One region of the Streptomyces sp. NPDC003027 genome, then DNA from elsewhere that is predicted to be linked to it. Evidence: riboswitches for the same ligand, from Rfam matches in the RefSeq annotation. Region 1 holds a riboswitch; each other region holds the start of a gene.
What was found. Region 1 has a riboswitch for cyclic di-AMP ahead of ACWDX6_RS29425 (C40 family peptidase). Riboswitches for the same ligand answer to the same signal wherever they lie in the genome.
Positions count from the first base shown of each region.

Region 1 (3,264 bases):
GGTGGTGATGCCGGTGGCGAGCGCCTGCTCGACGACGGTCGGTGAGATGAAGTGGACGTGGGCGTCGACGGCTCCGGCGGTGACGATTCTGCCGTTGCCGGCGATGACCTCGGTCTCCGGTCCGATCACGAGGCCGGGGTGGACGCCGTCCATGGTATCGGGGTTGCCGGCCTTTCCGAGTGCGGTGATCCGGCCGTCGCGGATGCCGATGTCGGCCTTGACGACACCCCAGTGGTCGATGATCACGGCCCCGGTCACGACGGTGTCGGGCGCGCCCTCGGCGCGGGTCGTCCGGGACTGGCCCATGGACTCGCGGATGACCTTGCCGCCGCCGAAGACGGCTTCGTCGCCGGCGCGGCCGGGTCCGCCCGAGCGGTCCTCCTCGATCTCGACGAGCAGGTCGGTGTCGGCGAGCCGGATACGGTCACCGGTGGTGGGGCCGAAGAGGTCGGCGTAGACGGAACGGTGCAGGTCAGGCACGGTCGGCCCCCTCGGTGTCGAGCGCGCCGGCGGTCTCGCCGCGCAGGCCGGGGACCAGTCGGCGGCCCGCCAGCGGTACGAGTTCGACCTCCACGGGGATGCCGGGTTCGAAGCGCACGGCGGTGCCCGCGGCGATGTGGAGCCGCAGACCGCGCGCGGCGGCGCGGTCGAAGTCGAGACCGGGATTGGCCTCGGCGAAGTGGTAGTGGGAGCCGACCTGGACGGGGCGGTCGGCGGCGTTCAGGACCGTGAGGCGGGTGACGGGGCGGCCCTCGTTGAGGGCCACGGGGCCGTCCCCGTACAGGATCTCTCCGGGAATCATCGTCGCTCCCCCGTCACACGATCGGATCGTGGACGGTGACGAGCTTGGTGCCGTCCGGGAAGGTGGCCTCGACCTGCACGTCGTGGATCATCTCGGGGATGCCGGCCATGACGTCCTCACGGGAGAGGACCTTGCGGCCGGAGGCCATGAGCTCGGCGACCGTACGGCCGTCCCGTGCGCCCTCCAGAATGTGGGCGGTGATCAACGCGATGGACTCGGGGTGGTTGAGCTTCACCCCGCGTGCCCTGCGCTTCTCGGCCACGTCCGCCGCCACATGGATGAGCAGGCGTTCCTGCTCATGCGGGGTCAGTTGCACGCTTCCACCTCACAGTCGTCCACCGGGCGGCTCTCCCGGACAGCAGCGGACGTTACCGATCTTCCACACGGTGTCGAGCCGCGTAGCGGCGCTGCTGGGTCAGACATTGCACGTTAGGGCGGAAGTTTTTCCGGCGCGTTAACTCGGGCTTTGCGTCCCCGTGGACATCGGCCCGCCGGGTTTGCCCGCGCCCGGCTCGCGATGGCGGGCGGCGATGCCGAAGCGGCTCCGCTCACCCGGAGCCGATGCGGCGGGTCGACACGGGCGACCGAGCCGATGCTCCCCGGCGCCCCCCGCCAGTTGACATTCCCGCGTGTCGTGTCGAGGTCCACTCGGAGCACCGGCGCCGTGAAAACCCTCCCTCGTTCGGCGTAGTCGATGAATCGACTTATGGGAGGGGTGAGTTGCAGAACAGGTGCACACATCTGGCGGAATCGGCTGTTCCAGCCCTGGTACGGGGCTCGTCGAACAAACCTCTGAAGATCACGAAACCTTCTTGTCCACTCGAATGGATCAGTCGTGAGGAGCCTCACATATCGCCGTTTCAGCTCGGTTTTCGACCAGTGTGTGGGTCAAGATCCCTCACGACGACAAGCCCCCGCCACCGCGGCGGGGCGGTCCGGGCGGACGCCGAGTCCTGCCGCTGTCCCGGACGTCTGGTCGACAGGAGTGGATCGGCAGGAGTGGAGGACCCGAGCAGCACGGGACGACCGAGCAGGTGGGCCGTTCCTCGGGGTGAAGCCGCAGCCGCGGCCGGGCATCTTCGCCTGCCCGAACCCGACAGGTCATCCTTCACAGGCGGCTGACGAAGGGTTGCGCATGACTGCGCAGATTCATGTCCCGTCCCTGCTGTCCCGAGCCGGAGCCGTCTCGGCTCTCACCCTCGCCGCCGTCGGCGGCACGCTGCTGGCGCCGGGCGGCGCACCGGAGGCCCAGGCCGCGACCGCACACGCCGACAAGGCGCTGCGCATCGCCGCCTCCAAGAAGGGATCGCCTTACAAGTACGGAGCGACCGGGCCGAGCAGGTTCGACTGCTCGGGGCTCACGCTCTACTCGTACAAGAAGGCGGGCAAGTCGCTGCCCCGTACCGCGCAGCAGCAGTACAACAAGACCCGGCACATCTCCGCCTCCAGCAGGCAACGGGGCGACCTGGTCTTCTTCCACTCCGGTGGAAGGGTCTACCACGTGGGCATCTACGCCGGTGGCAACAAGATCTGGCACTCCCCCAAGACCGGCTCCTGGGTGAAGCTCGACAAGATCTGGTCCTCGAAGATCTACTACGGCCGGGTCCGCTGACGGGCCGCCATCCGGCGGACGAGATGCCGAAGGGGCGCGGTGACGCCACCGCCCCCCTCCGCACCGGCTCAGCTCCCCGCGAGCGGGACGGTGAGCAGGGCCGCACGCCAGCCCGGCATGATCGGCAAGACGCCCCCTAGACCAGGGACGCCTTCCAGGGCAGGGTGATCCAGACGGTCTTGCCGCCGTCGTCGGTCGGGGTGACCGAGAGCCGGCCGCCCGCCTCGGCCGCCAGATAGCGGATGATCACCATCCCCCGGCCGTTGTCCTGCTGCACGGCCGCCGGCAGCCGCCGGGGCCGGCGCGGATGGCTGTCGGTGACGCCGACGCACAGCCACTCCTCGCGCTCCAGGCGGACGTCGACGGTGAAGTTGGGCGACTGGCCGAAGGTGTGCTGCACGGCGTTGGTGGCCAGTTCCGAGACGATCAGCCGGACGGTGTCGGCGGTGTCGCTTCCGTCCGGGAGTCCCCACTCGCCGAGGACGTCGTCGACATATCTTCGGGCGGCGGACACCGAGGCGGGATCGCTCGGCAGAGTGACGGTTGCTTCCTGATGGTCTGCCATGGCGACGCTGTCCCTTTCCCACCGGGGCCCCGCCCCGGATTGCGCTCGCCGTCAGAGTGCCACCGGACGTGCCGCCATGGGTGGCGATCCCCCAAGATATGCCGATATCTGTCCCCCGATGCGGTGAACTCCGGCGAGGCGCAACCTTTTTGAGGCGGCTCTCCCCTAAGGCATCCCATCTCGATCCGCCGGACAGAGCCTAGGAAGCACCCGGAGCGGTGCGGACGATCGTCGCCACCGCCTCGGCGATCTGGGCGTCGCTGAGGTCCGCGCGGGCCGTGAGCC
Region 1 covers NZ_JBSFTU010000067.1:4,781-8,044, reverse strand. The annotation lists gene ACWDX6_RS29440 (urease subunit alpha) at 1-480, opposite strand, end outside; gene ACWDX6_RS29435 (urease subunit beta) at 473-802, opposite strand; gene ACWDX6_RS29430 (urease subunit gamma) at 816-1,118, opposite strand; cyclic di-AMP (ydaO/yuaA leader) riboswitch at 1,762-1,934, shown strand; gene ACWDX6_RS29425 (C40 family peptidase) at 1,938-2,414, shown strand; gene ACWDX6_RS29420 (ATP-binding protein) at 2,551-2,979, opposite strand; gene ACWDX6_RS29415 (8-amino-7-oxononanoate synthase) at 3,179-3,264, opposite strand, start outside.

Region 2 (3,264 bases), on a different contig from region 1:
CGCCCGGCGGGCCGGTCTGTCGCCGGCCCATCTCTCCCGGCTGGAGACGGGCCGCCGCCAGCCCTCGCTGCCGATGCTGCTCGCCCTCGCCCGCATCTACGGTACGACCGTCTCGGAACTCCTCGGCGAGGCGCCCCCCGAGCGCGACCCGATCGTCCGCGCGGGCCGGGCCGAGCCCGTCGAGGCCGACGGCTGGGTCTACCACCAGGCCGGCGGCTCCGGACGCGCCCTTCAGGCGCTCCGCGTCCACGTGCCGTACGCCACCCGCGCCGACATCGTGCGGGTCCACCCCGGCGAGGAGTGGCTCCACGTCCTGGACGGCCGGGTGCGGCTCGCGCTCGGTGACGCCGTGCACGTGCTCGAACCGGGGGACAGCGCGCACTTCGACTCGCTCACCCCGCACCGCATCGGCGCCGCCACCCGAGGCGGGGCCGACCTGCTCTTCGTCCACACGCTGATGCAGAGCCCCGCCGCCGAGCTGTGTCTCGGCGAGGGGACCCCGCACCCGCGCTGAGCCCTTTGGAAGGTGCTGAAATGTCCGACAAATCCGCCGCGATCACTGGTGAGGAGCGCGGGGGCGGCAAGTTCCCCAAGGGGCTGGTCCTCCGCCTCTTCGCCTACCTGGTCGCCGGCCACCTCTTCGCGGGCTTCCTCTATCTGCTCTTCATGCTCGGCGGACAGAACCAGTAGCCGCGCCGGCCGGGCTACGCCTCGGTGACGAGGCGCTCGCGCAGCCGCTCACGGGTCTCGGGAGCGAGCCCGAGCCCCTGCGAGAGGTAGTTCTCGGCCGTGCCCCAGGTCTGCTCCATCGTCTCGAACGCCGCCCGGAGGTACTCCACGCGCGCGTCGAAGAGCGGACCGAGCAGCTCCATCACCTCGGGTGCCATGGCGTCCGCGGAGGTGGAGCTGCGGCGGATCTTGTAGCGGCGGTGGGGGTCGTTCGACTTGATGTAGTCCGCCTCGATCGCCTCGCGCTCGACGCCCACTGCGAGCAGCGAGATCGCTATGGACAGACCCGCGCGGTCCTTGCCGGCCGCGCAGTGCATCAGGGCGGGGACGCTGTCCTCGGCCATCGCGTGCAGGACGCGGCTGTGCTCCGCCGTACGCTCGACGATCATCTTCCGGTACGACTCGGCCATGCGGTCGGCCGCCTTGCCGTCGCCGAGCGCGTCGCGCAGCTGCTCCAGGTTGCCCCCGCTGACCAGCTTCCAGAACTCCTTGCCGTCGGCCGGGTCGTTGAGCGGTATGTTCACATTTCGTACACCCGGCAGCTCGATGTCCGCGCCCTCCACCTTCCGGTCCGCCGCGTTGCGGAAGTCGAAGACGGTGTGCAGTCCGAGGGTGGACAGGAAGGCCGCGTCCTCCTCCGTGGCGTGCGCGAGGTGGCCGCTGCGGAAGAGCCGTCCGAACCGCACCGAGCCGCCGTCCACGGTCGGCAGGCCGCCCACGTCCCTGAAGTTTCGGACCCCGGTCAGCTCGGGTTCGGTCGACGGGACCTGCGGCAGCTGCTGCGTCACGAGTACTCCTGAGTGTTGGCGGACTTCGACGATACGAGATCGGTTCCTGGGGCAATCATTCCGGGTGGCGGCCCGCTCGCACACCCCTGAGGCGGTAATGAGCGTTCTGTCCGAATTGGGATGTTAGGGATAACGCGCCCTGATTGCAGGGGAGATGGGTTCCGGGGCGTGAGCAGCGTCATAACCGTGACGGACCGTGCCTGATCGTCTTCCGCAATAGCCCTGGCAGAAAAGGAAATCGAGCCTCCGTCATCGCGGAGGGTGACCGGAATTCCGGTTGAATTTCACGGCGGGGAATGCGAGATGAATGCGACGGCTTGTTCACGCCGACCCCCCTCGTCTACGGTCACCGTCAATCCGGTCGGACCGCCGAATCCTGCCACCGTCCGGAATCCGCACCCACCCACGTATGGCAGGAGCGGGGGACCCAGGTAGTACGCCGAACCGGCTCGTGCCGGCCCGGCTCGGGGTGAAGCCGCGTGAGAACGCGGCCGGGCATCTCCAGTCCGAACCCGACAGCTCACCTCGCAGGCGACGGAGAGGAATTCGCCATGCCCGCGAAGGGTAAGCACCGCCGTCCCAAGGTCAACCCGATCACGCGCGGATTCGTCGCCGCCGGTACGGGCGGCGCCGTCGTCGCCCTGCCGCTCCTCGGCGCGACCGGCGCCCACGCCGCCGAGAAGACCGCTCCCGCCGTGATGCCCGAGCAGGCCGTCGCCGCCGCCGCGAAGGCCCCGGCCGCCGCCAAGGCCAAGCCGAAGACGTACTCCGTCGTCGCCGGCGACTATCTGTCCAAGATCGCCGCCGAGCACCACCTGGCCGGCGGCTGGAAGAAGCTCTACGAGGACAACCGCCAGGTCGTCGGCGAGAACCCCTCGCTGATCTTCCCCGGCATGAAGCTCACCCTCGGCGCCAAGTCCACGGCCAAGGCGCCCGCGCCCAAGGCCGCGGCTCCGAAGGCCGCGCCCAAGGCGGCTCCGAAGGCGGCTCCGAAGGCCGGGAAGTCCACCTCCGACGCGGCCGAGTCGCGCAGCTCCCGCAGCAGCGAGCGCGCCGCCGCGGAGTCGAAGCCGGCGTCGCAGTCCTCCTCCGGCTGGGTCTCCCCGGTGAGCGGCGGCGTCTCCACGCCGTACCGCGCCTCCGGCTCGATGTGGTCCTCCGGCTACCACACCGGTGTCGACTTCATGGCCTCCTCCGGCACCTCCGTCAAGGCCGTCGGCGCGGGCACCGTGTACTCCGCCGGCTGGAGCGGTTCGTACGGCAACGAGGTCGTCATCCAGCACGCGGACGGCACCTACTCGCAGTACGCGCACCTCTCCTCCCTCTCCGTCTCCGCCGGCCAGTCCGTCAACGGCGGCGACCAGATCGGCCTGTCCGGCTCCACCGGCAACTCCAGCGGTCCGCACCTGCACTTCGAGATGCGCACCGGTCCGAGCTACGGCTCGGACATCGACCCGCTCGCCTACCTGCGCGAGAAGGGCGTCAGCATCTGACGCGTCACCACTCGACGCGTCCCACGGCACGCACCCCGGGCCCGGCACCTTCGTGCCGGGCCCTCGGCGTATTCCGGCTTGGCGCAATCTTGACCGGTGGCGTATCTCACCTGCCGTCAACCACTCCTTACGGTCGCGTAGGTCACACCCCCAAGGGAAAGATGTGCTCCCGTGGCAGACGATTCGAGATCAAGAGACATGGACGTATTCGGGTCGTACGCGGCGATCGGTGACAGCTTCACCGAGGGCGTCGG
Region 2 covers NZ_JBSFTU010000005.1:98,186-101,449, reverse strand. The annotation lists gene ACWDX6_RS06290 (helix-turn-helix domain-containing protein) at 1-514, shown strand, start outside; gene ACWDX6_RS06285 (DUF6126 family protein) at 535-690, shown strand; gene ACWDX6_RS06280 (tyrosine-protein phosphatase) at 705-1,517, opposite strand; cyclic di-AMP (ydaO/yuaA leader) riboswitch at 1,908-2,064, shown strand; gene ACWDX6_RS06275 (M23 family metallopeptidase) at 2,069-3,010, shown strand; gene ACWDX6_RS06270 (SGNH/GDSL hydrolase family protein) at 3,182-3,264, shown strand, end outside.
Region 2: another riboswitch for cyclic di-AMP. It lies ahead of ACWDX6_RS06275 (M23 family metallopeptidase); the one in region 1 lies ahead of ACWDX6_RS29425 (C40 family peptidase).

Region 3 (3,264 bases), on a different contig from region 1:
CCGGTGGAGGCACCGGACGGAACAGCAGCACGGCCGGTGCTGCCGTCGTCGAGGCCGACCTCGACCTCGACCGTGGGGTTGCCTCGGGAGTCCAGGATTTCCCGGGCTACGACGACGTCGATGGACGGCACGAGCATCTCCTTCTGGGATGTGAAGCTAGATGTGACGCATGCGGTGCAGGGTCTCTTTGGCCTTGCGGCAAGAGCCTAACCGGCTCCCGCCCTCCAGTCGGCCGGGCGCCCGCCCGCTGGGACGAAAAAGGACCCAAGGGCATGCATCTGCGGACGAACGACCTCAGAACTACTGGGCGGTAACGAGGTGGGGCCCTGCGGGCGGGGCTCGGCCCCGGGAACCCGGGGGGTCACCCGCCGGCCGGTGGCCCCGAACGCGCGGAACCCCGGTCCGGCGCGCACGGGGGAAGGGCGCGCCGGACCGGGGTGGTCACCGCGGGAGAGTCGTGGGGGCGAGACGCCCCCTGGGGCCCGTGCGAGCCGCCGGACTCACGCGGGCCGCCGGACTCACTTCAGGTGGAGCTGCTGGCCCGGGTAGATCAGGTCGGCGTCGTCGACGATGTCCTTGTTGAGCTCGAACAGCTTGGCCCAGCCGCCCTTGACGTCGTGGGCGGCGGCGATCTTGCTCAGCGTGTCGCCGGCCGCGACCTTGTACTCGCCGTCACCCTTCGCGACCTTCTTGCCGGTCGGGGTGGTGACGGTCTTCTTCGGCTCGGCCTTCTTGGGCGCGGCCTTCGGCGCGGTGCGCGACTCGCTGCGGGTCGTCGGCTGCTCGGCCTGACGCTCCTGCTGCGCGGGGGCGGCCTGCTCGGCGGAGCCGCCGTTGTACGCGGCGCCGGAGAGGCCCACGCCGCAGCTCGGCCAGGCACCCTTGCCCTGGCCGGCCAGGACCTTCTCGGCGACCGCTATCTGCTGCGACTTGGAGGCCTGGTCGGCGGTCGAGGCGTACGCGGTACCGCCGTAGGCGGCCCAGGTGGAGGCCGAGAACTGCAGGCCGCCGTAGTAACCGTTGCCGGTGTTGATGGACCAGTTGCCGCCGGACTCGCACTGGGCGACGGCGTCCCACTCGGAGGCGGTGGCGGCCGAGGCGGACCCGGCCGTCATCAGCGGGGCGGCGACGGCGACGCCGGCGACGCCGACGAGTGCGACGGCGCGGGTGGCCTTGGAAGCACGACGGTGCTTGCCCTTACCGGAAAGCAGCATGCGATTTCTCCTCACCGACGCCTGCGAGGTGAGCTGTCGGGTTCGGACCAAGTGAGTTGTCCGGCCGCGTGACCAGCACGCGGCTCCACCCCAAGCCGGCCTTCCGTCCGTCTGTCTCGACGGCCGGGAACCGGCGCTTACCTTGGGTCCCCCGCTCCTGCCTACGGCGCTTGCGCGACGACTGTTCCCATCAACCGACGGCAGGATTCGGCGTTTCGGTCGACGGGGCCCGCGGTGGCGAGCAGTCACGACCGTAGACACAGACCCCCACGAAGTTCAAAGGCGTCCATTAGGGAGAAATCGCCCTTACCCGCCCTCGACCGAACAGCGTTTACGCAGGTGAGAGGTGACGGGAGCAAAGTTTGCGGACGGGATACGCCGGTCGCGACAAAGAGACCCATGTCTCACTTGCTCAGAACCGGACATAAGGTCCCGAACTAGCCCTGCGCGGGAGCGGTTTCGGGCGTCAGGTCGAGGCTCTGACCAGGGAGGATGAGATCCGGATCGCCGCCCACCGTCCGGCGGTTGGCGTCATAGAGCGCGGCCCAGCCGCCGGGGAGCTCGTTCTCCTGAGCAATCTCGGTGAGATTGTCTCCGGGCTTGACGGTGTATTCGTCCGCGGTGCCCTGAGTGTCCGCATTCTCCGCACCCGTACCGGCGGTCACGCCGCCTGTCGGCCCGTCAGCCGCTTCGAGCGGCGAGGCGTGGCGACCGGTTTCTCCGCTGCCGTCCGCAATGCCCGTCTCTTCGGGGGCCGCGCCGCCACGGTGCTTGCCGGTGCCCGGGGCGGCCGGCGCGGACGGCGTGACCGATGCCCCGGGGGCGGTGGGGGACGGCGTGCCGATGCCCGTCGAGGCGTCCGGCGCCACGGGCGCGGTGGGGGCGGCGGAGGTGGTCGGGACGGCCTCGGGGGCCGTCGGGAGGACCTCGGGGGTCGTCGGGGCCGCCTCGGGCGCCGTGGGGGCGATCGGCAGACCCGTGGTCCGGTTCGACTCCTCGACCGGGCCCGTGGGCTCCGCCGGCACGACGGCCGGCCCCGGGTCCACCTCGGGGGCGGTGCCGTCGTTCGTCAGACCGGCGATCGGGGCGCAGGTGTCCCACTCCGTGCCACCGGCGGCGAACGCCTTCTCGGCCACCACGATCTGCTGCGCACGGCTGGCCAGGTCGGCGCTGGACGCGTACGCGAGGCCGCCGTGCCGCTCCCAGGTCTCCTGGGTGAACTGGAGCCCGCCGTAGAGCCCGTTGCCGAAGTTGGCGCTCCACAGGCCGCCCGACTCGCACTCGGCCACCCGGTCCCAGGTGGCGGCGTCGGCGGCGGAGGCGGAGCCCGCGCCGAGCAGCGGCAGCGCGAGGGCCGATCCGGTCACGCCTGCGGCGACGACGATGGCGGGGGCCTGGCGGGGTCTGCGGTGACGTCCGTTCCCGGAGCGCATGCGGAATGCCTTTCGCGTGACGGCTGAGAATGACGGTGAACGTAGCGGCATTCGAACGTCAGTCACAAGTCGATGCAGCGGAGATCACGTAAAAGTCACAGTCCTGACGGTTCGTCAGCGGACAAGGGGGTCGAACTCCACCGGAAGAGTGCGCAATCCGCGCATGATGAGCCCTCCCCGCCACCGCAGATCGGCCGGATCCACGGCAAGTCGCAGATCCGGCAGCCGCGTCAGGAGGGTGGCGAGGGCGATCTGTCCCTCCAGCCGGGCGAGCGGGGCGCCGATGCAGTAATGGATGCCGTGCCCGTACCCGAGGTGCTGGTTGTCGCGCCGGGACAGGTCGAGCGTGTCCGGCCGGTCGAACCGCGCCGGGTCGCGGTCGGCGGCGGCGAGTACGACGAGGACCGGATCGCCCGCCGGGATCTCCTGCCCGCCGATGGTCAGCGGCTCCATGGCGTACCGCCAGGTGGCCAGCTCGACCGGTCCGTCGTAGCGCAACAGCTCCTCGACCCCCGTCTCCAGGAGCCCCCGCTCCCCCGCCGCGAGCGACGCCTGGAGCCGCTCCCGCTGGTCGGGGTTGCGGAGCAGCGCGTACACCCCGTTCCCCACCAGATTGA
Region 3 covers NZ_JBSFTU010000039.1:19,717-22,980, reverse strand. The annotation lists gene eno (phosphopyruvate hydratase) at 1-137, opposite strand, end outside; gene ACWDX6_RS24415 (transglycosylase family protein) at 519-1,214, opposite strand; cyclic di-AMP (ydaO/yuaA leader) riboswitch at 1,218-1,393, opposite strand; gene ACWDX6_RS24410 (transglycosylase family protein) at 1,652-2,647, opposite strand; gene ACWDX6_RS24405 (cytochrome P450 family protein) at 2,762-3,264, opposite strand, start outside.
Region 3: another riboswitch for cyclic di-AMP. It lies ahead of ACWDX6_RS24415 (transglycosylase family protein); the one in region 1 lies ahead of ACWDX6_RS29425 (C40 family peptidase).